Regions from separate parts of the Alteromonas lipotrueae genome, predicted to be linked through region 3. Evidence: predicted binding sites of a transcription regulator. Region 3 holds the regulator's gene; each other region holds the start of a gene.
The links. Region 3 encodes sigma-54, which starts transcription at its own class of promoters, with help from an activator protein. Its sites were predicted from a motif close to GTTGGCACGNNNNTNGNNT; they were not measured.

Region 1 (7,875 bases), 380 kb from region 3:
TGTTACCCTACTAGCGCTTAGCTGGGGTGGTAACTGGTTAGTACAAAAGTTAATGGACTTCACTTTCCACATGGTAGAAATGATACCTCAGGTTATTGGTTAATATGGTCGTTGAACTGGCTACCATCAATCAGTTTCTTGCTGATTTAATGCTGCCTTTTATGCGTATTAGTGGCTTATTTGTGGCAATGATTGGCCTAAGCGCACAATCTATTCCCCCACAAGTTCGTGCTCTGCTAGGCATTCTGCTTACGCTGATTATTATGCCGGTAGTGCCACCAGCCCCCGTTGATGATTTAGTCAATTTAGGCACCTTTATTCTAGGTATTCAACAGCTATTAATTGGCGTAGCTATCGGGTTTATTTCCATGATGGTGTTAAATACTTTTGTACTGGCTGGGCAAATTATTGCTATGCAAACGGGCTTAGGTTTCGCCTCAATTGTAGACCCAGTCAATGGTATTAACGTCCCGGCCGTAGGGCAGTTTTACTTAATTCTAGCTACCTTGCTTTTTTGGACGTTAGACGGGCATCTATCTATGATCCACATGATTGTGTTGAGCTTTCATGCGTTCCCGATAGGAGAAGCATGGTGGACAGGGGAGCAGTTTAGGGAAATTGCCCACTGGGGCGGGTGGATGTTTATCTCCGCGATTACGCTATCATTGGCGCCCATTGTTTCACTCCTTATTGTGAATTTAGCGTTTGGTGTAATGACCAAAGCGGCACCTCAACTTAATATTTTTAGTATTGGTTTTTCTATTGCACAGGTGATGGGCTTGCTCATCATCTGGATAACCCTAGATAACTTTACCGCGCATTTTGAAACGCAGTGGCTGCGGGCAGAGCAGTTTATGTGTCAACTTCTTAGGATTTGCCCATGAAAATAAGTCAGGTGATACATGGCTGATTCCGATTCTAGCGAAAAAACAGAAGACCCCACGGGGAAAAAACTCGAAGACACTCGAAAAAAAGGGCAGATAGCCCGATCCCGAGAACTATCGACAACTTTAGTGCTGGTGGTCAGTGCCTTTATGTTTTTGTTCGTTGGGGGCTGGATTGCAGAGTCGGTATTCAAGCTGACGCAACGTATGTTCGTTTTGTCGCGAGATGAAACCTACGATACCACCCATATGTTTGGCGCATGGGGCGAAGCCATTTCTACGGTCAGCGTACCTGTATTGGTTTATATGACGGTGGCCATGCTAGCCGGAATATACGGTTCTATCGCATTAGGCGGCTACAACTTTACGTGGGAAGGTGCCAAGTTCAAAGGGTCTAAAATGAGCCCGCTTAGTGGGTTTAAGCGTATGTTTGGCATGAATGGTTTGGTTGAGTTAATTAAATCCATCGCCAAAGTGGTTGTTATCGTTGGGATGGCGTTAGGCGCACTGCTGTTTTTTGAAGATGAAGCGCTACACCTTGATTTAGAGCTGTACCCAGGCAATATTTTTCACGCGTTAGATATGCTGAAGTGGGCCTTTATTATGTTGGTTTGCGGCATGATACCTATTGCACTTATTGATGTGCCTTATCAAATGTATAAGCACAACAAAGAAATAAAGATGACTAAACAAGAGGTGAAAGACGAGCGTAAAAACTCTGAAGGTGATCCTTTGGTAAAAGGGCGAATTCGTCGCTTACAGTATCAAGCTGCCACCAAGCGCATGATGCAAGAAGTTCCTCAGGCCGATGTAGTTGTGACCAACCCTACCCATTATTCTGTCGCAATAAAGTATGATGACAGCGGCAATCGCGCCCCAGTGGTTGTGGCAAAAGGTACCGATGAATTGGCGATGCATATTCGTAAAATAGCCACCGCCAACGATGTGCCACTTATTCCATCACCAATGCTAGCCCGCGCAGTGTACTACTCTACTGAAATTGATGGTGAAGTACCTAACGCCTTGTTTATGGCGGTAGCGCAAGTGTTAGCGCACGTTTATCAGTTAAAAGCACACAGAGCGGGTAAAGGAAAACGACCCAAGCCGCTTAAACGTGATTTACCCATACCACCAGAACTGCGCCGCTAAGGCGCTGCTATCAGCTTAAATTAACGCTTAAATCGAAGCTTATAGCGAGCCACTCTTAACTGTAGTTCTGCGAATTGCGGCCCCACTTACGTTTAATCGGTTTTGTATAAATCTGGCACGGTAGTTGTAATAGTCATTGAAAGATAGCGTTTAGCGTCAATTTTCCGATAGAGAGACTCCCTGCAATGCAGTTATCCGGTTACCTACAGCGATTCGATAAAAGTCAGCTGCAGAACATTACCAGTGGCTTAGGCGCTCCCATTGTTCTTCTTGCCATTATGGGCATGGTTATTCTTCCCATGCCGCCATTTTTACTCGACGTATTGTTCAGCTTCAATATTGCGCTGTCTTTAGTCATTATTTTGGTGGCGGTATTAACCCAAAAACCGGTTGATTTCGGTATTTTTCCCCTTGTGTTGTTGATTGCTACCGTACTGCGGTTGGCGTTAAACGTTGCCTCCACGCGTGTCGTCCTGCTATATGGACATGAAGGCGGGGATGCTGCAGGTAAGGTTATCGAAGCATTTGGTGCTGTGGTAATTGGAGGCAACTATGCGGTGGGGGTGGTGGTCTTTGCTATCTTGCTCATTATCAACTTTAAAGTAGTGACCGCGGGTGCAGGTCGAATTTCAGAAGTAAGTGCTCGCTTTACTCTTGACGCTATGCCAGGTAAGCAAATGGCTATTGATGCCGATTTGAATGCGGGTTATATCGACCAAGATCAGGCGCGTGCTCGCCGAGAAGAAATAACCGCCGAAGCAGATTTCTATGGCTCGATGGACGGTGCGTCAAAATTTGTGAAAGGTGACGCTGTTGCCGGCCTCTTTATCATGCTTATCAATATTGTGGGTGGCCTTTTTATTGGCATGATTCAACACGGGTTAAGTTTTGGAAATGCCATCGAGGTTTACACCATTTTAACCATTGGTGACGGTTTGGTGGCGCAAATACCCTCACTGTTACTGTCTGTGGCTACCGCTATTATTGTTACCCGAGAAAACGAAACCCAAGAAATGGGCAAAGAAATTCGTAGTCAATTGGGTAATAGCCAAGCCCTTTATATTGCCTCTGGTGTGTTATTCGTTATGGGTATTATTCCCGGCATGCCTCATTTAGCCTTTATTGGTTTTTCAGTGCTTATAGCCGGTTACGCCTACTGGCAGGGGGTTGCGGCTAAACGCGAGGCAGAAAAGCCTAAAACCCCAGCAAACATAGTGAAAGATGACACTGTTGCGCCTGAAATAAAAGAGCTTGGGTGGGATGATGTGCAGCATGTCGACACCATCGGCTTAGAAGTCGGGTACCGACTAATCCCCTTAGTAGATAAGTCTCAGGGCGGAGAACTGCTCACTCGTATTAAAGGGGTTCGTAAGAAGTTATCTCAAGAGCTAGGCTTTCTTATTCCACCGGTACACATTCGTGACAATCTAGATTTAGAGCCTAACCTGTACACCATTGCGATGTTGGGTGTAACCATTGGCGATGCGCAAATAAGCCACGATGAAGAGCTTGCGATTAATCCGGGTCAAGTATTTGGCAAACTGGAAGGTCGTGCTACCAAAGACCCTGCCTTTGGCTTAGATGCGGTATGGATCAAACCGAATAAGCGTGAGCATGCGCAAACACTGGGTTATACCGTGGTTGATGCTGCTACTGTGGTTGCTACTCACTTAAGTCAATTGCTGACAAACAACGCCTACCAACTACTTGGACATGAAGAAGCTCAACAGCTACTAGATATGCTAGCCAAGCAGCATCCTAAATTAGTTGAAGGGTTAGTCCCTGATATTCTGCCGTTGAGCACTATCGTTAAAGTGCTGCAAACCTTGCTATTTGAAGGGGTGCCTATTCGTGACATGCGTACCATTGTACAAACCCTGAGCGAATACGGCCCACGTAGCCAAGACCCAGATGTACTGGTGTCTGCGGTACGAATTGCGCTTAAACGTCTAATCACCCAAGAAATTACCCAAGGGGCGAAAGAGATACCCGTCATAACCTTGGCGCCAGAGTTGGAACAGATGTTGCACCAGTCATTACAAGCAGGTGGCGAAGATGGCGCTGGTATAGAACCAGGACTGGCCGATAAGCTGCAAAAATCATTGCAGCAAGCTAGTCAGCAACAAGAATTAGAAGGTGAGCCTGCGGTACTTCTCACTTCCGGTATGTTGCGCCCCGTACTATCTCGCTTCTTAAAGTATTCGGTCGCGGGTTTACATGTACTTTCCTATCAGGAAGTACCCGACGATAAGCAGATAAAAATAGTCAGTTCGGTCGGTCAATAATCTGACACTGGGTGATTGGAGAGTTTTCAATGAAAATCAGACGTTTCTTTGGCAAAGATATGCGAGAAGCTTTAAGCCAAGTTAAAGCGGAATTGGGTAGCGATGCCGTTATCATGTCGAACCGAAAGCTTGCTGACGGTATCGAGCTGGTAGCCGCTTACGATAAAGAGCCAGAAGCCAAACTGTCGATTAAAAAGCCTGCACCTAGAGCACCAGGTCAAGCGAAAGCGGCTGTACCTAGTCTTAGTGAAATCATCGGTGATGATGGTCCAGATAGCTTAAAAGCACTGTTGGAAAAACAACATGGTGGCAGCATTCAAAGCTCATCTTCAGCACCTAGTGCCAACGCTCAGCATGCCAATCAAATTGCCTCGCACTTAGACTTTTCAGAAGCCTTTATCGACGATGTAGAAGCAAATCAAAACACCTCTGAATTCCCTAGCCATCAGGCATCTAGCCTGAATGAAAGTATTGATAAAAGCAGAGCTCCTCAGTCTGACGAATTGTCTCAGATTAAAGAAGAGTTGGCGTCACTACGAAATGTACTTCAATACCAAGTGGCCGATTTGATGGAAGCAAAAAGTCGTCGTCAGCAACCTGTACATCACTATTTGATTCAGCGTCTAACCGATATGGGACTGAGTCAATCACTGGCAGAGCAACTAATTAGTTACACGCCGTCGCATTACAACGAGCGTGACGCTTGGGTTTATCTTTTAAACCTATTGGCTAATCGCATTAATGTGACAGGTAACGATATACTTACGCAAAAGGGCGCAGTTGCGTTAGTGGGTCCTACCGGAACAGGTAAAACCACCACAGTCGCTAAATTAGCTGCTCGCTATGCACAGAAATATGGTGCTGACTCCGTTGCCATGATTACGATAGATACCTATCGTATTGCAGCGTTTGAGCAATTAGCCACATATGGAAAAATTATTGGCTGCACAGTGCGTAAAGCACAAAGTAGTGAAGAATTATCAGATTTATTGTTTCAATTACGCCATAAGAGACTAGTGTTAATTGATACGGCAGGCTTTAGTCAGCGAGATAGTCGATTAATTAAACAGATAAATCAATTTGATAACGGTCAAATGCAGCCAGTGAAAAAATACCTAGTAGCGCAAGCGAATACCCAATATGCTGCGTTACAACGTATTATAGATGCGTACGAAGGGGTGGAACTTAGCGGTTGTATCTTTACAAAGCTTGATGAGTGCTACTCTCTAGGCGAAGTGCTTAGCGCAGCGGTGGAGTACCAGTTACCTGTCAGTTATGTAACAGATGGACAGAAAGTTCCTGAAGACATTAAGATTGCAGAAGCAAAATCTTTAGTATCTGCTGCTGCAAAGCTTTATAAAAAGTACGGTTTGAATCATACTACTAGTAACAATGTGGTTAAAACAGCACGAGCAGTATGATTGATGATCAAGCGAGTAGCTTACGAAAAATGAAGCAATCACGATTAATCAAAGTTATCGCCGTCACCGGAGGTAAAGGTGGCGTTGGTAAAACAAATATTACGCTAAACACGGCTATTGCTATGGCAAAGCAGGGAAAGCGGGTAATGGTATTGGATGCAGACTTAGGTCTGGCCAATGTGGATGTAATGCTAGGATTGCGAGTAGAGAAAAACCTCTCCCACGTATTATCTGGTGAGTGTACCTTGGACGATGTTCTCGTTACGGGCCCTCACGGTATAAAAATAGCACCAGCCACATCAGGTTCTCAATCAATGGCAGAGCTATCACCAACGCAGCATGCAGGGCTTATTAGAGCTTTCAGCGAATTGCGTTCGCCCATTGATGTGCTTATCGTCGATACCGCAGCAGGTATCTCCGATATGGTGCTAAGTTTCTCCAAAGCCTCTCAAGATATTATGGTGGTAGTGTGCGATGAGCCTACTTCACTCACCGATGCCTATGCGTTAATTAAAATTCTTAACAGAGAGCACGGTGTCTTTCGCTTCAAAGTGGTCGCCAATATGGTCCGCGATGTTAGAGAAGGGCAGGAACTCTTCAGCAAACTATCGAAAGTAACAGGGCGATTTTTGGATGTTGCGCTAGAATTGGTGGCAACGGTTCCTTTTGACGAGAACATACGACGAGCGGTACGTAAGCAAACGTCAATTGTAGATGCTTATCCAAGTTCTCCTGCGGCAGTGGCGATTAGCCAGCTAGCAGCCAAAGCAGCATCTTGGCCTATTCCTGCGCAACCAGGAGGTCACTTAGAGTTTTTTATTGAACAACTAATAGCAGATAAAGCAGTAGGAAGTCAGCGTTGAATAGCAAAGCAGCCGCTTATCAACAGCAAACGGACAAGTCACAGTTAGTTGAGCGTCACGCTTCGCTGGTGAAGCGAATAGCACACCACTTAATGGCGAGACTGCCAGCCAGTGTACTTGTCGACGATTTAATCCAATCCGGTATGATTGGACTGCTAGAAGCTGCACGAAATTTTGACGGTTCCAAAGGCGCAAGCTTCGAAACCTTTGCGGGTATACGTATTCGTGGCGCGATGCTTGATGAAATCAGAAAAGGTGATTGGACACCTCGTTCCGTGCACAAAAACGGACGAGCCATTACCGAAGCAATCTCTCAAGTTGAAGGTGAAACTGGTCGTGACGCGCGAGATGTTGATATTGCAGCTAAAATGAATGTAAGCATGCAAGATTATCATCAAATGCTTAACGAAGTGAATGCCGGTAAATTGGTGGGGATCGAAGATTTAGGGGTTTCTGAAGATGTTATTTCTACAGAAAAAAACCGAGGTAGCGACGCGCCGTTAGAAGATTTGATGCAAGGGGCTTTCCAAAAAGCGCTAGCACATGCTATTACTACATTACCCGAACGGGAAGCGATTGTACTTTCTTTATACTATGATGAAGAACTGAACCTTAGAGAAATTGGCGAAGTTCTTGATGTTAGTGAATCGCGAGTGAGCCAAATTCATAGTCAGGCCATGTTAAAACTCAAATCACGAATGAAATCGTGGCAAGTTGACGAAGAATAGAAATTAATAACAATTAACCCCTCATTGGAGGCTATTTTGGATAAAAGTATGAAAATTCTCGTGGTTGACGATTTTTCTACCATGAGACGTATCATAAAGAACCTGCTAAAAGATTTGGGTTTTGCCAATATCCAGGAAGCGGACGACGGTAACACCGCGCTACCTATGCTACAACAAGGTGATTTTGACTTTGTTGTAACAGATTGGAATATGCCAGGTATGCAAGGTATCGATTTATTACGCGCTATACGTGCAGATGATAAGTTGAAACACCTACCGGTTCTTATGGTGACAGCAGAAGCGAAGAAAGAACAAATCGTTGCCGCAGCGCAAGCTGGTGTGAATGGTTATGTTGTTAAACCTTTCACTGCCGCTACGTTGAAAGAAAAATTAGATAAAATCTTCGAACGTTTAGGTTGATCCAGACGCTCACCAGAGAAATGAGGTTTACTGGATGTCGACAAATGAAAGTGTCTCTATAACGCTCGAAGAAGCCAAAAAATTGGTAGCGTATCTTGAAGAGGGCGATAACGCATCAGCGAACG
Region 2 (7,875 bases), on a different contig from region 3:
AATAGACCGTTCTTTTGTGAGCGATTTAGAAGCGAATACCGACGACCAGGCTATTATTCAAGCTATTCTGGGTTTGGCTAAAAATTTAAATATTAGCATTATCGCGGAGGGGGTTGAGACGCAAGATCAACAGGCGTTTTTGGTGAATAACGCGTGTACTTATGCCCAAGGTTATTACTTTGACAGACCCATGTCGATTGGCGACTTCGTAGAAAAGCTGCGTTAGAAAGCTGCACGTTATCAGGCAACTAACTAACGCATGTAAAATGGGGCACTGTCGCTTAAATAAGGCCTAGATGCCCAGCATGAAACTCTAGGTGCTCATCAATAAACGACGCTATAAAAAAGTAACTGTGATCGTAACCTTCATGCATGTTCAGCGTTAATTGTGTATCTGTTTGCTGAGCCGCTTGCACAAGTGCCAGTGGTTTTAATTGCTCTGACAGAAATTCATCGCTATTACCCTGCTCAACCAATAATGGAATTGCGTGGTTCTTACTAGCAATAATCTTTGCAGCATCGTATTCATCCCAGGCTGATTTCTCATCACCTAAATACTGACCCAATGCCTTTTGGCCCCATGGGCAATCAGAAGGGTTCGCCACTGGGCTAAACGCAGAAACAGATACATAGCGATTTGGATTACGTAAACCAGCGATTAGCGCGCCATGGCCGCCCATTGAGTGACCGCTAATTGCGCGCTCTTTTGTCACAGGGAAGTGTTGCTCAACAACACTAGGCAATTCATCGGTGACGTAGCTATACATTTGATAATGCTCATTCCATGGCGCTTGTGTTGCATCCACATAAAAACCAGCACCTAGCCCAAAATCATAAGCGCCATTTTCGTCATCAGGAACACCATCACCGCGAGGGCTGGTATCTGGCGCAACAATCGCCATTCCTAGCTCTGCTGCTAGTTTCATCGCCCCTGCTTTTTGCATAAAGTTTTGGTCGTTACAAGTAAGCCCAGACAGCCAGTATAAAACCGGCACTGGTTTTTCAGCGGAGGCAAACGGTGGTAAATAAATTGCAAATGTCATACTGCAATTGGTGCTCTTTGCATCGTGACTGTAGCGTAAATGCCTACCGCCAAATGCACGATTTTCACTAATAAGCTCCATAATGACTCCTGTACACTAATAAATTTAGAAAAATAACCACTTTGCTGTAGCAAACAGTAAAGGGTCTATCGGATTTTAAATCAAGTTCGTTTACACTAAGTGCCTAATTTTTGAGGTAAGTACGATGATAAGAAGCCTAATGCATCATCTGGTTGGCACCATTTCAGTAATTTTTTATTTTTTAAATACAGTTTTATGGGCAACGCCCATCATTATTTTGTCTTTTTTCAAACTTATTCCGCTTGCGCCTTGGAGACGATTTATATCGTATATCTTGGACGCGTGCGCAACCGCATGGATTACGATTAATAATCTTAATCAACGAGTGAGTAGTAGAACAAAATGGGATGTTACCGGCCTTGATCAACTTACCCGCAAAGACTGGTATTTAGTGATTGCCAACCATCAATCTTGGGTCGATATCTTAGTTTTACAACGTGTATTCAACCGAAAAATCCCATTTTTAAAGTTCTTCCTTAAAAAGGAACTTATTTACGTCCCTATCTTAGGCCTCGCCTGGTGGGCTCTCGATTTTCCCTTTATGCGTCGATACTCAAAATCTTTCTTGGCGAAGAACCCACACCTGAAAGGCAAAGACATGGAAACTACTCGCAAAGCATGCGAAAAGTTTCGTACCAAGCCGGTAAGTATTATGAACTTTGTGGAAGGAACACGCTTTACCCAAGAAAAACACGACCGACAGAACTCACCGTTTAGCCACCTGCTGAAACCTAAAGCGGGCGGCGTAGCGTTTGTGCTTTCAGCGATGGGCTCTCAGTTGCACAAGCTCATTGACGTAACGATTGATTACCCTGGCGGCGTTCCCTCATTTTGGGATTTCGTCAGCGGGAAGGTACGTGATATTCGCGTCAGTATAAAAGTAACCCCCATCACGGATATTACCGAAAATGGCTACTTTAATGATAATTACTTTGACGATCCACAAGTAAGAAGCCAATTTCAGCGTTGGTTAAATAGCCGCTGGCAAGATAAAAACGACCAATTAGAATCGATTAACGCAACTCAGAAGCCACTATGATCCGTACCTTGTTTTCTCCTGTAACTTTCGTTGTCCACACGGCGCTTCAAGTAGCCAACCTTGCGCTATGGGGAGGGCTGATCATCTTGTTCGGCGTCATTAAACTGATACTCCCTTCAGGTAAAGTTACCGAAGCGTGGAATAGCGTCATGCACGCTTGCTTGTTTAGTTTTGGACGGGTAAGCGTATTGCTTATTCGCCTCTTTAACAATGTAAACATTGAGTGTGCGGTTCATGGTGAATTGTCGAAAGATAGATGGTATTTGATTATCGCCAACCATCTTAGTTACCTTGATATTGTGCTACTTATTGAATTTGCGACTCATCGTATACCTGCGCCAAAGTTCTTTCTCAAAAAGGAATTAATTTGGCTTCCTTTTGTAGGATTAGGTGCTTGGGCCTTAGATATGCCTTTTATGCACAGATACACTAAGGCCTATTTAGAAAAGTACCCAGAGAAAAAAGGCAAAGATTTGGAAACAACAAGAGCATCTTGTGAAAAATTTCGTACGGTGCCCACCACTGTCATCAACTTTGTTGAAGGCACACGATTTACCACACAAAAACACCATCAGAAGCAAAGCCCTTATGAAACCTTGCTTCCACCTAAAGCGGGAGGCGTTTCCTTTACACTGGCTGCAATGGGTGAGTTGTTTACTAATGTGCTCGATATTTCTTTGCTATATCCAGAAAATAAGCGCCACCCAATGATGGCTATGCTAAGTGGCACAATGACCAAAATCATAATCGATGTTAATGTGATGCCTGTGCCAGCACTTCAGCAACACTCTTCAATGAGTGAACCTGAGTTTCGCACCACTTTCCAAGATTGGTTAAATGCCATGTGGAAAAATAAAGATAGCCGTATCAAACGTCTTTTGGAGTCGTAATTGTGGAAGTAAGTTCGACTGTACGTGATAGCTTCATGCATTTAGTGAAGGATTTCTTTCCATCACTGACTATGCACGACCCGCTATATAATGCGCTAGCATTGGGCACCATATTGACGATAGCGATTGTCATTTATATATTTGCAAGGTTGATTGTTCGCCCTGAAATAGCGAGATGGGTATCGAAGACCACCAACATTTGGGATAACGCATTACAAGAACATGGCTTCTTCCGCCGTCTTATGCATTTATTCCCTGCTCTTTTTATATTTCTTGCCACTCCAGTACTTATTGAAGAAGCCTCTGTGCTGTACGGCTTATTAATAAAAAGCGCGTTGTTGTATATGCTTTACAGTGGACTGTTGGGTATTTACGCCATTTTGAGTACGGTGGAAGATGTATACAACGCCTCTGCATTATCTAAACGTGCACCTATTACTGGCTTTATTCAAGTCACCAAGCTTGGCTTTGCCATTCTTACCATTTTGTTCAGCATCTCGTTAATTGTAGATAAAAGCCCCTTACTCTTAGTGTCTGGCTTAACGGCTATTGCCGCCGTACTGCTATTAATTTTCCGCGATACCATATTGGGCTTTGTGGCAGGTATTCAAATTGCGGCTAACCGCATGTTTAACACCGGTGATTGGATCACCATGCAAAAATACGAAGTAGATGGTGAAATTAAAGAAATAGGTTTAACCAACGTAAAAGTGCAGAACTGGGATAAAACCATTTCAACTCTGCCTACCTATAATTTGACTACCGAGGCAGTTAAGAACTGGCGAGGCATGCAAGAATCTGGTGGCCGAAGAATAAAGCGCTCGGTGTATATCGATGTTCATTCTATTAAATTGTGTGACAACGAAATGTTAGAACGCTTCTCAAAAATTCGCTATATCAGTGAGTATATAGAGAAGAAAACAAATGAACTGCGTGCTTATCACAGAGACTATTCTATTGATGAATCTGACTTATTAAATAGCCGCAAATTAACCAACATTGGTACCTTCAGAGCTTATCTTGAGTCTTATTTGCGTAAACACCCTAGTGTGAACCAGGAAATGACCTTGATGGTGCGCCAACTGCCACCTAACGAAATTGGCCTGCCACTGGAGCTATATTGTTTTAGTATTGAGAAAGACTGGGTGAAATACGAAAAGGTTCAAGCGGATATATTTGACCATGTGATGGCCATGTTATCTTTGTTTGACCTCGTTGCTTACCAGCGTGACGGCCACTTAGGTTACTTATCCAGTGCAATGGAAATAAGCCAGAGCGAACAAGACTAGTTCTTGCAGTGACCAAAAAATGTAAACGATAGACATAAAAAAACCGGCTTAAGCCGGTTTTTTTATGTCTATCATTACTTAAGCCAACGCATAACCCATTAGCAAGCAAACCACTAGCCCAGACACGCCAAAGAAACCATACTCGATTTTTTCTTGCATGCCTTTTGCGCCAGTTTCAGCTGTCATGAAACCCATTACGATGCTGCTAAGCCCCAGAGTGAAGGCAATTAGCGCAACACCAAATACAATTGCGTTAATCCAATCAGTCATTCTCTAAACCCTTTAATTTTTCTGGCATTATTATGCACGAAATCAATCTGGATGAACATGCCTCAAAAAACATTAAATGCAAGTAATGTGCTCTTTTCCTCACCCCTTTGATCTTAGTCAAAAATGCTAAATAGTTAAGCTAATTGCTAACTTTTCGTAAATAGTCAATGTCACATCCTTTCTATAAAACCTTAAGACATTGAAATAAATGTATTTATTAAAATGGCACTGAGGTTGCAATAACAATAACTAGTGTAACAACTAGTGCAATCACTAGGCTATAAAACAGCGTGACCACAACACAGAGTTCATAACACTAGACGGTCTTCGCGACAGCATCATGGTTAATAGGATTTCAGAAAATGAAAATTAAACAATTACTTCCACTCGCCTTAGTATCTTCATCTTTACTTAGCGTGCCAGCGTTTGCTTTTGAGACTAGCTGCGACATCGAATTAGATGGCCATCTTCAATACCACCAGGGCCTAATTACTGTCGACATGCAAAACGGTTCTACCATGTCGATTGATGACACTTACCATTTGGTGATTAACGGTGAGAGTGTGACGTTGAACAACGAACAACAACAATGGGTCAATACCTATTACGACCGTATCGATACTGCTATTCCCATGACTCTTAACATCGCAAGTGAAGGGTTAGAAATTGCCAGTGTCGCCGTTTCAGAAGTATTCGGTGAACTGCTTGGCGGCGATAATGAGCTTACTGAAGATTTCGATACCATGTTCACTTCGCTTAACGAAAAGTTAGCAACGTCTTTTTACGACGACAACGGCAATATCAAAGTGGATACAGCTAAGTTTGACGAGCCAGGCTTTTTCGACGAAAGCTGGGAAGACGAATTTGAAGCGCAATTCGAGTCGCTCATAACTGAATCAATGGGCCGTATTTTGATTGCTGTGGGCACCCAAATGCTATGGAACGGCGGCGATATGGAAGCCTTCGAGGAAAAAATGGAACGCTTTGGTGAGACTATTGAACACCGTGTTGAATCACAGGCCGCAGCACTTGAAGAAAAAGGCGATGCCCTATGTGAAGTGTTGCAAGAAGCTAATTATGCCGAAAACAAAATGCAAGCCAGCATTCCTGGGTTAGGTGGCTTAGACTTAATTGATATGCGCAGTGGCGAAATGAAAATGTAATTGTGTTTTTATTCGTGCAGTGACTGCCCCCACTACATTCAAACCACGTTCAATTTACATTTAATAACCTTACAACGCTAGCTTTCCCGCTAGCGTTTTTTTATAACCAAATTGATTTTAATAGCTTTTCTCCCTCATCGGTTAGCGCTTTGCACCTTATCCTCAGAACTATGCACCTAACACCCAGCATTTGTGTACCTGGTATTTACCACACAGAACCAATCCGTTTTGCGCCTTACCGCGTATTTTTGATACTTTTACTTTCACCCTCTTTTTCTCATCTAGAAGACGTTATGAATAATAAGCTAGTTATCTGCGGTTACGGTTGGCTTGGTGGCTACTTAGGCGAAGCCATGTCAGCTACCCATGCAATTATTGCTACCACGCGAAGCAAAGAAAAAGCGTTGAAAATAAGCGATAAGCACATTAAAGGCTTGGTTTTTAGTTTGGGTGACGACACCACCGCACTATGTAAAGAACTTAACGATGCAACACTTGTGCTAAACATTCCACCTGGCCGTCGTAATACCCAGTTAGATGACTTCACCAATAACATGCTTGCTCTTATTGATAATGCAGTGGCGGCCAGAGTAGCTCGTATTATTTTCATGAGTACCACCTCGGTATACGGCGATAATAGAAGTGATGTGTTGAATGAACACACCAGCACCCAGCCTGAAACCGCATCGGCAAAAGCGCATGTTGCCATAGAGCAGCACGTGTTAAAATTAAAAACGAATGCCAAGGTAGACGCTAAAATAGTACGCCTTGCTGGGTTAACAGGCCCAGATCGCCACCCTGTAAATTCCTTAAGCGGAAGAAGCCTGAATGCGGGCAATAAACGAATTAACTTAGTACATGTTCATGATGTTATTGCCGCGTTAAAGGCACTGATTTTGGCCGAAACTAGCAAGGGTGACAGCACCGATTTATATCATTTATGTAGTTTACAACACCCGAAAAGAGGCGATTACTATACCCAAGCGGCACTGAAAAAAGGCATACCGGCTCCCACCTTTAGTGAGTCAGAGTTGGCCCCTACGGGTAAGGCGATTGATGCAAAAGCGAGTTGGAATTTGCTGGGAATACTTCCTGACTATGCCAACCCTGATGACATGATTTAGTTAAATAGGATGTTGTGAAGGACATTCATTTATAAAAAGTGCAGTTTTATAAAAAGAGCAGGCTTATAAATAAAGTACAGAATTACAAATAGATAAGGCGCTCACATTTGAGCGCCTTATCGTTGGTATCTCTATTACAACAAGTTTAGTAAGCGACTAGCCAAACAGGCTAACGCCGAAGTATTTAACCGCCACGGTATTGATGAAAATAACTAACAAGATGGCAGGGATAAACGTTTTAAGCGATACATCGACATACTTTTCAAACCATCCACCGCGATAGCCTGAACTCCCCTCTTCAAGGGATGCGTTGAAGTTTGCACTTTTCCAACGATAAATAACAAAGATACAAATCAAGAAGCCGTTTAATGGCAAAATAGTCTCGTAAAATACGTCAATAATAACGTCGAACAGCGACTTATCTACACCCGCGTAGCTGGCGAACTGCGTAAGTGCATCAACTTTACCAAATGACAAAGTACACAGTACCGCTAGTACAAGCATCACGCTACCAAGTGACGCTAACGCCCACTTCCTGCTTACCCCTTTCTCGTCCATTAGCGCCGCTACTGGCACTTCAAAAATAGACACTAAAGACGTGATGGCAGCAAAGAACACTAATAAGAAGAACAGGCTTGCCACGATAGACGCCCCCACATACCCAATAGAGCTTTGCAGCGCTAAAAATATATTAGGTAAATAGGTGAAAATCATACTCACCGATGACTCACTAAGTTCATCAGGATTAATATCAGGGTTGAAAGAGAATATCGCAGGTAGAATCATTAAGCCTGCTGTGAAGGCCACTGCGGTATCTGTTATTGCCACTAACTTTGCCGACGTAGGCACATCCGCTCTCTTGTCGATATAACTGCCGTAGGTAATCAAAATCCCCATACCTAACGAGAGGGAGAAAAACGCTTGTGCGAGCGCACCATTCACCACACTTGCTGTCAGCTTTGAGAAGTCAGGAATG
Region 3 (7,875 bases):
CTCCCAATGTGGGTTGGGGAGAAAGCGGGCGTCAAATACATAGTCGGCGTCTTTGGGGATGCCGTGTTTAAAGCCAAACGATTCAAAGACCAATACTAGCCGAGAGCTTTTCTTACCTAGAATTCGCTCGCGAATAAGCTCTGCGAGTTGATGAATTGTGAGCTTATCCGTATCAATATACAAATCGGCGCGCTCAACAATAGGCGCAAGTAAGTCTGATTCGGCTTTTATCGATTCAGATAAAGATTTGTTGAGCTTAGCTAGCGGATGCAATCGGCGGGTTTCGCTGAAACGTTTCACCAACACATCGTCGCTGGCGTCAATATACACAATGGTCATAGACCAAGACGAGGGTAGGTAATCTAAAATCTCTACCAAGTCCGCTGGATTTTTTGGCAGATTCCTTACATCGATACTTACCGCGACTTGGTCATATTCATCAACCACGGTATGAGTAAGGGTAGGGAGAAGGTTAACCGGAATATTATCTACGCAATAGTAGCCTAAATCTTCAAGGGCACGTAGTGCAACTGATTTTCCCGAACCGGATCGACCACTGATAATAATCAGTTTCACCTGCATTTCTCCCTTTTAAAATATGGTGCTGTGCTTTATTAGCTTAAAGCCGTAATAATGTCGTCACTGGTGGAGGCCCGCCTAATGGCTTTCACCGTTTCTTTATCACTTAGTTTTCCCGCAACGGTAGCAAGTGTTTGTAAGTGACCTTCTGTTTTCTCTTCAGGCACTAACAGGGCAAAGAAGATATCTACGGGCTGATCGTCAAGCGCATCAAAATCGATGGCAGGGTTGCTGGTTACAATAATGGCGATAACGTGTTCTAAGCCCGGTAATCGACCGTGAGGCAATGCAATACCATTGCCAATACCCGTACTTCCCATTCGTTCACGGGCGAGTAGGCTATTTAACACTGTGGCCTGATCGATGTCGGGATTATTTTTAGCAGCAATGTCGCTAATAATCTCTAGAATACGTTTTTTACTGTTACATTGAACCGCACACTCGGTGCGGTCCAAACTTACTATGGCTTGAATTTCCATATTAATATTTAGTGCTTTTTCAGCTTTTCCTTATGCTTGATAACTTGCCTGTCGAGCTTGTCGATCATGCTGTCTATCGCCGCATACATGTCGGTGTTATGTGATGAAGCAAACACTTCTGCTCCGCTGAGGTGCATGGTGGCTTCGGCTTTTTGATTAAGTTTTTCGACGTTCAGGATGACATGCACATTAGATATGTGATCAAAGTGACGCTCTAGTTTGCTGAACTTAGTATCGACATAGCTACGCAAAGAATCAGTAATTTCGACATGATGACCGGTAAGGTTGATTTGCATATTTCGTCTTCCTTAAATTATCAAGGCCTTTAAATAAGGCTTTTGCGTTGGTTTGACGGCGGAATCGATAATGATTCCCGGTATTTTGCTATTGTCCGCCGGGCAACTTTGATGCCTTGTTCGGCCAACAATTGAGCAATCTTGCTATCGCTTAATGGCTTGCTGGGCGTTTCCGCAGCCACAAGCTTTTTAATTAGTGCGCGAATAGCGGTAGATGAACACTCACCACCAGATTCCGTTGCTACGTGACTAGAGAAGAAATATTTCAACTCAAATATGCCACGTGGGGTATGCATATATTTTTGCGTGGTGACACGTGAGATGGTGGATTCATGCATATCTACCATTTCTGCGACATCATTTAGCACCATTGGTTTCATCATTTCTGGGCCGTGCTCGAAAAAGCCCATTTGTTGCTGCACAATACAGTTTGCTACTTTCATCAAGGTGTCGTTCCTTGATTCAAGGCTTTTTATAAACCATTTGGCTTCTTGCATATGTGAGCGAATAAATTGCGAATCGCTGCTGTTTTTAGAGCGTCTGCTCATAGCGGCATATTGCTGATTTACGCTTAACTTTGGCAAGCTATCGGGGTTAAGTTCTACCACCCAGCGGCCATTCTTCTTGTTTACCGAAACATCAGGAATAACGTATTCCGGTTCTTTGGTAATTAATGCACTACCTGGACGAGGATTCAACGTTTGCAGTAAGCGCATGGCTTCGCGAAGTTGATCTTCTTTCAAACGGCTCTTGCGCATTAACGTACGGTAGTCTTTGCTGCTAAGTAGGTCCGAGTACTCATTGATAAGTTGTCTTGCTTCTGCAAGCCATGGCGTATCGTCTGAGAACTGGCGAAGCTGTACAAGCAAACATTCTTGCGGTGTACGCGAACCTGAACCGATAGGGTCGAACATTTGAATACGTTTGAGTACACATTCAACTTCGTCCATTTCCACCAATTCTTCTACGTCGTCAGAATTCACCGATTCTAAAATCTGTTCGATGGGGACGTTCAGGTAACCAGATTCATCGATTGAGTCGATAATGGCGGTAGCAATGGCGCGGTCGGTATCCGAAAACGGGGTTAACCGCATTTGCCATAGCAAGTGGTCTTGAATATTGTCGGTGGTTTCACCCTGAAACAGTTGGTCGTCATCATTATTTGATGGACCAGGAGCGGGAGCAGAAGAGGCCGAGTAATACTCATCCCACGTACTGTCGATTGGCAGTTCATCGGGAAGGTCGTTCTTTTCAAGCGCGTCACCTGCTTCTAACGAATCGCTAGATGCAGTAGGAGCAGCTTCTACAGAAGGGTCGTCGCCGTCCATGTTGTTTTTCTCAACAGGATGGTCATCGCCGCCTTCTTCAACTTCCAAAAGTGGGTTTGAGTCTAGTGCTTCCTGAATCTCTTGTTGCAGGTCGAGCGTAGACAACTGCAGCAGCTTGATTGCCTGCTGCAACTGCGGTGTCATGGTAAGTTGTTGACTGAACTTTAGCTGTAAAGATGGTTTCATCTACGTCTTATTTTTAAACTCTTGTTGTGAATATACCCGTGCTTAAAACTGAAAATGACAATTCGGTTACAGTAACTATAGCCTGAATTGTTCTCCTAGGTATACATCCCTTACTTTCTGATTACTTAAAACTTGTTCTGCTGTCCCTTGCGCGATGAGTTCGCCTTGGCTCACAATATACGCTTTCTCACACACATCCAGTGTTTCTCTTACGTTGTGATCGGTGATGAGGATTCCAATTCCTCTGTCACGAAGATGTTGAATGATCTTCTTTATATCATTAACCGATATAGGATCAACACCAGCAAATGGCTCATCAAGCAAAATAAATTGCGGATCAGCGGCTAATGCTCGCGCGATTTCTACCCGGCGACGTTCACCACCGGATAAACTCATACCCGTACTATTACGTATATGGTTAATATTAAATTCATCAAGTAGCGCATCGGCTTCTTGTTCTTGTTCCGCTGAACTCAACCCTTTACGGGTCTGTAAGATAGCCATGATGTTCTCAAACACCGTCAATTTTCTAAAAATTGAGGCCTCTTGCGGTAAATACCCAATTCCGCGTCGTGCACGCTCGTGCATGGGCTCATGGGTTAATTCGCTGTCATCAATACTGATTTTGCCCTTATCAAGGGGTACTAAGCCTACAATCATGTAAAAAGTTGTGGTTTTACCGGCACCATTGGGGCCGAGTAATCCAACGATTTGCCCAGTCGAAACTGATAAGCTTACATCGCGAACCACTTGACGGGCTTTATACGCCTTTGCAAGACTCTGTGCGCTCAACGTTGCCATGATTAGTTGCCGTCCGCCTTATCGCCTTCGTTATTCGATGACGCTTTACGTATTGCCTCAGGCGTAAATACCGTAGTTACTCTACCACCTTCACCGTCTTCGCCGCCTGTTGCAAGCAATTGTTCCGTGACCATGTCGAAAGTAATCTTGTCGCCTTGTACTTTGCTGGTATCTTGCTGTAGCTCTGCATTCCCTTGTAAAGAAATAGTTCGATTTACCACTTCATAGCGTATTTCGTTGGCTTTGGCGGTAACGGGGGCGCCATCTTCTAATTTTTGCGAGTAGCTGGCAGGTTTGCCGCGAGCAACAAATATCTCTCGTCCATCTCCTTCGCTGGCAATAACCTCAACTTCATCGGCATTTATCACCAAAGAACCTTGGGTAATTCGTACATCATCTTTAAACAATGAAGTTTTGTTTTTACCGTCAACAAATTGCGATTTAGAGTCAACTTTAATCGGTTTGTTGAAGTCGCTTTCAGCCGCTAAAGCCACAGTAGAGAAAAGGCTAACAGCGAGGCTGGTCGCTAATGCTTTAGTGGCTAGGCGAATAAATGGTTTGTACATGGTCTATTAACTCGTATTCCTGGGTACGCAAGTTGGCGTTAAACCCATTGCTGTTAATCACATATTGTAAGCCACGTATTTCCACGGGCTGATCAGATGTCATTTGCTTAGTGTACAGGTTTATCTCTATAAACGCTGTACGTATTGTCCTTACAAAGTCATCGACACTTTGGTTTTCAATAACGACATTATTTTCTAGCTGTATCAATTCGTTATTGTACAAAGTACCTTCTGTTGCGGTGACTTCCCACGGTGACTGTGCGTCGTCGGTATATAATGTATATCTGGGCTTTTGGAATAAAACAAAGCCCAATTGGTCGTAATGTTCCATCGATGCCGCAAATACTTTGTGATTTAATTGGCCGTCTTGATTATATAAGGTGGTCGTTAAGTTTTTTGCTTTGTACGCGGGCTTTAATGCATCCAATCCTTGGTCAGTTTGCTGGGTAGGATCTTCTTCCATCCAAATCGGAATATACATGGCGGATGCCAATATAAATAACACCGAAATACTTAAGCCTAACCGGTCAAAGCCTAATACCTTCATACGCTAGCACCTTGAATACCGTGAAGCTTATCGTTTGCTTGAAGCAGGGTGTCACATATTTCGCGTACTGCACCAAAGCCGCCTGGCAAAGTAGTGATCCAATTTGCTTGTTGTGCAACCGTAGGATGTGCGTCTTTTACTGCAATTTTTACGCTTGCGTGGGGGTACATGCCCGTATCTGGCATATCGTCACCTACCACCGCCACGTGCTCGGGTTTAAGTGATAAGCGAGCCATCAGTTCAGCAAGTGCGTCAGATTTATTTTCTTCACCCTGTACGATGTGCGCAACATTCAGCGCTTTCATTCTATTTTCGACAATGGCAGAGCGCCTGCCAGTAATGACTGCTACCTCTACCCCAGAATTCACAAGGGCTTTAACGCCGTAGCCATCGCGGGTATGAAATGCTTTTAATTCTTCGCCAGCATTACCGAGGTAAATACGGCCATCTGAAAACACGCCATCTACATCACACACTAATAAGCGAACGTGCTTCAGCGATAAATACAAAGCCTCTGACATAGCGGTATAGAGTGTATTTACGGTTGATTGGGTGTCTCTCATTATAAAACTCCCGCTTTAAGTAGCATATGCATGTTGAACGCGCCCACGGGCTTGCGGGTTTCATCCGTTACCATAAGCGCGCTTATCTTATGAGTTTCCATTAAGTTTAGCGCTTCGACGGCGAGCTGCTCTGGCATGGTTGTTTTGCCGCCCTTGGTCATAACCTGTGTAACCGTAGCGGTATGCAAGTCTATACGTGCATCTAAAATACGGCGTAAATCACCATCGGTGAAAATTCCAATCAATATGCCGTGGCTATCGATAACCCCTGTCATACCCAAGCCTTTCTTGGAGATTTCTAATAGTGCTTCTGCAACGAGGGCGTTTTCGTCTACCAAGGGTAATTCGCTGCCCGTTAGCATGATGTCACTCACTTTAAGCAGTAATTTTCTGCCTAAGCTGCCACCTGGGTGAGAAAGCGCAAAGTCGTCGGAGGTGAAACCTTTGCGATCAAGTAGCGCTACGGCAAGGGCGTCACCCATTACCAAGGTGGCGGTAGTGCTAGAGGTAGGTGCTAAGCCTAAAGAGCAGGCTTCTTTTTCAACACTGATATTCAATACCACGTCTGCGTGTTGGCCTAATGAACTGGTTACGCTGTTCGTCATCGCAATAACAGGCACGCTCAAACGCTTTACGATAGGCAGTAAATTAACCAGCTCTGCGGTTTCACCAGAGTTGGAAATAGCGAGTAGCACATCACCTTTACTCAGCATGCCTAAGTCGCCATGGTTGGCTTCGCCAGGGTGCATGAAAAACGATGGTGTTCCGGTACTGGCAAGCGTTGCAGCAATCTTATGCCCGATATGCCCAGATTTACCCATGCCGCACACCACCACCTTGCCCGCGCAATTTTGCAACAAGGTGCATGCAGTAACAAAGTCTTCGTCCATGCGAGATGAAAGCGCTGATATTGCCTGCGCTTCTATTTCTATGACACGCTTTGCTGAAGTGATGAAGCTATTTTCTTGTGACATTACGCAAAAAGCCAAAATTGATAACCAATAAAGCAAGCAATCAATAAGCCGCCATTTCTTCGGCTTATTCGTCGATTACCCATTAAGGTGAAACTAAACAGGAACAGTAATAGGGTTAACCCGAGCACAACGAACATATCGCGGTTATAAACATCAGGGTCTAATGCGCCAGGGGCTATTAAGCCAGGCATGCCTAATACGGCAAGTAAATTGAAAATATTGGAACCAATAATATTCCCCAAGGCCAAGTCGTCTTCGCCTTTAAGCACACCAGCAATACTGGCAGCCAGTTCGGGCAAGCTTGTGCCTAAAGCAATGATGGTTAGGCCGATAACTAAATCTGACATACCTAGGTATTTGGCTATTTCTACTGCTGAACCCACTAAGAAGTGTGCACTTAACGGTAACAGTATTAGGCCAACTACAATCCAGAAAAGAGCAGAGGAGGTGGGTACATCGTTGGGGATTTCATCTGTGGTCTCGCTCACTAACGGGTCTTCTTTATCTACTTTCATAGACAACCAACCCATTAAGCCTAAAACAATCACGAAGAGGCTAATAAGGATGATGCCTTCCAGATGAGTAAGCTCGCCATCGAAAAGAAAAGCAACAGCAATGATGGTAATAACAAGCAGGGCAGGGAGTTCACGCTTTAACGTAGAGGAGGCAACAAGGAGTGGTTTAACTAGCGCAGTAATACCAAGCACAAGGGCAATATTAGTAATATTCGAGCCTAACGCATTACCTACAGCGGTATTCATATTACCGTTAATAGACGCCGCGGCTGATACCACGATTTCAGGCGCAGACGACCCCATTGCGACAATGGTTAAGCCTATCATCATGGGCGCCATACCAATATTCTTGGCAAACGCTGATGCACCGTAAACAAAACGGTCTGCACTCCAGCTAAGTACAATCAGTCCAACTAAAAAAATGACTACGTTTAAAAACACAACAACCAGCATAGTTAGGAATTTCACAAGATTGTCGCAAAAACAATGCCATTTGCCTATGGGAACTATCGCTTATTTTAGTAAAGGTGGTATTAAGTGTCCCTTTTATCAGGCTTGCTGATTGAAAATCATTCGAATTTTGTAAATTCGTATAAATCGAACATAACTTGTAACGTTTTGCTTTTGTGCCGCGCTTGAAAAAGCGTACAATGACACTAAATTACACTGCTCAGTAAACTTTATCGATTTAATGTACTCGAAGGCATAGAACTTGCCTTAGCAGTTATGGAAAACAATATAGCGTTAAAGGCGACTTAAGTAGCTTAAACCTTACATCTATAGGAAGTGAGTAATGTTTGTCATTACTTGCTTTGCTGGTATCACTAATTATTCAAGGGTCGATAAATAAAATCGCTATGGACCATTTAGTCGAGATAGACAACCTAACCTTTCGACGCGCAGACCGTGTTATCTATGACGGTATTACGCTGAGCATTCCGAAAGGAAAAATTACGGCCGTTATGGGCCCCAGTGGTATAGGGAAGACCACCTTACTGCGCCTTATAGGCGGGCAATTAACGCCAGATGAAGGTGATATAC

Region 1: the regulator sigma-54 is predicted to act here: its motif matches at 2,145-2,163, upstream of flhA (flagellar biosynthesis protein FlhA).
Region 2: the regulator sigma-54 is predicted to act here: its motif matches at 4,834-4,852, upstream of KYS23_RS15225 (DUF2884 family protein).

What each region holds. Positions count from the first base shown of each region.
Region 1 is NZ_JAESDJ010000001.1:542,518-550,392, forward strand. It holds gene fliQ (flagellar biosynthesis protein FliQ) at 1-103, shown strand, start outside; gene fliR (flagellar biosynthetic protein FliR) at 105-884, shown strand; gene flhB (flagellar biosynthesis protein FlhB) at 903-2,033, shown strand; gene flhA (flagellar biosynthesis protein FlhA) at 2,219-4,318, shown strand; gene flhF (flagellar biosynthesis GTPase FlhF) at 4,348-5,739, shown strand; gene KYS23_RS02320 (MinD/ParA family protein) at 5,736-6,602, shown strand; gene KYS23_RS02325 (RNA polymerase sigma factor FliA) at 6,599-7,330, shown strand; gene cheY (chemotaxis response regulator CheY) at 7,367-7,750, shown strand; gene KYS23_RS02335 (protein phosphatase CheZ) at 7,785-7,875, shown strand, end outside.
Region 2 is NZ_JAESDJ010000011.1:108,900-116,774, reverse strand. It holds gene KYS23_RS15255 (sensor domain-containing protein) at 1-226, shown strand, start outside; gene fghA (S-formylglutathione hydrolase) at 282-1,124, opposite strand; gene KYS23_RS15245 (acyltransferase) at 1,249-2,163, shown strand; gene KYS23_RS15240 (acyltransferase) at 2,160-3,053, shown strand; gene KYS23_RS15235 (mechanosensitive ion channel family protein) at 3,056-4,342, shown strand; gene KYS23_RS15230 (hypothetical protein) at 4,421-4,612, opposite strand; gene KYS23_RS15225 (DUF2884 family protein) at 4,975-5,775, shown strand; gene KYS23_RS15220 (NAD-dependent epimerase/dehydratase family protein) at 6,069-6,899, shown strand; gene KYS23_RS15215 (sodium-dependent transporter) at 7,056-7,875, opposite strand, start outside.
Region 3 is NZ_JAESDJ010000001.1:166,699-174,573, forward strand. It holds gene rapZ (RNase adapter RapZ) at 1-576, opposite strand, end outside; gene ptsN (PTS IIA-like nitrogen regulatory protein PtsN) at 615-1,058, opposite strand; gene hpf (ribosome hibernation promoting factor) at 1,067-1,354, opposite strand; gene KYS23_RS00695 (RNA polymerase factor sigma-54) at 1,384-2,868, opposite strand; gene lptB (LPS export ABC transporter ATP-binding protein) at 2,944-3,669, opposite strand; gene lptA (lipopolysaccharide transport periplasmic protein LptA) at 3,672-4,235, opposite strand; gene lptC (LPS export ABC transporter periplasmic protein LptC) at 4,204-4,782, opposite strand; gene kdsC (3-deoxy-manno-octulosonate-8-phosphatase KdsC) at 4,779-5,345, opposite strand; gene KYS23_RS00720 (KpsF/GutQ family sugar-phosphate isomerase) at 5,345-6,319, opposite strand; gene KYS23_RS00725 (calcium/sodium antiporter) at 6,319-7,275, opposite strand; gene mlaF (phospholipid ABC transporter ATP-binding protein MlaF) at 7,692-7,875, shown strand, end outside.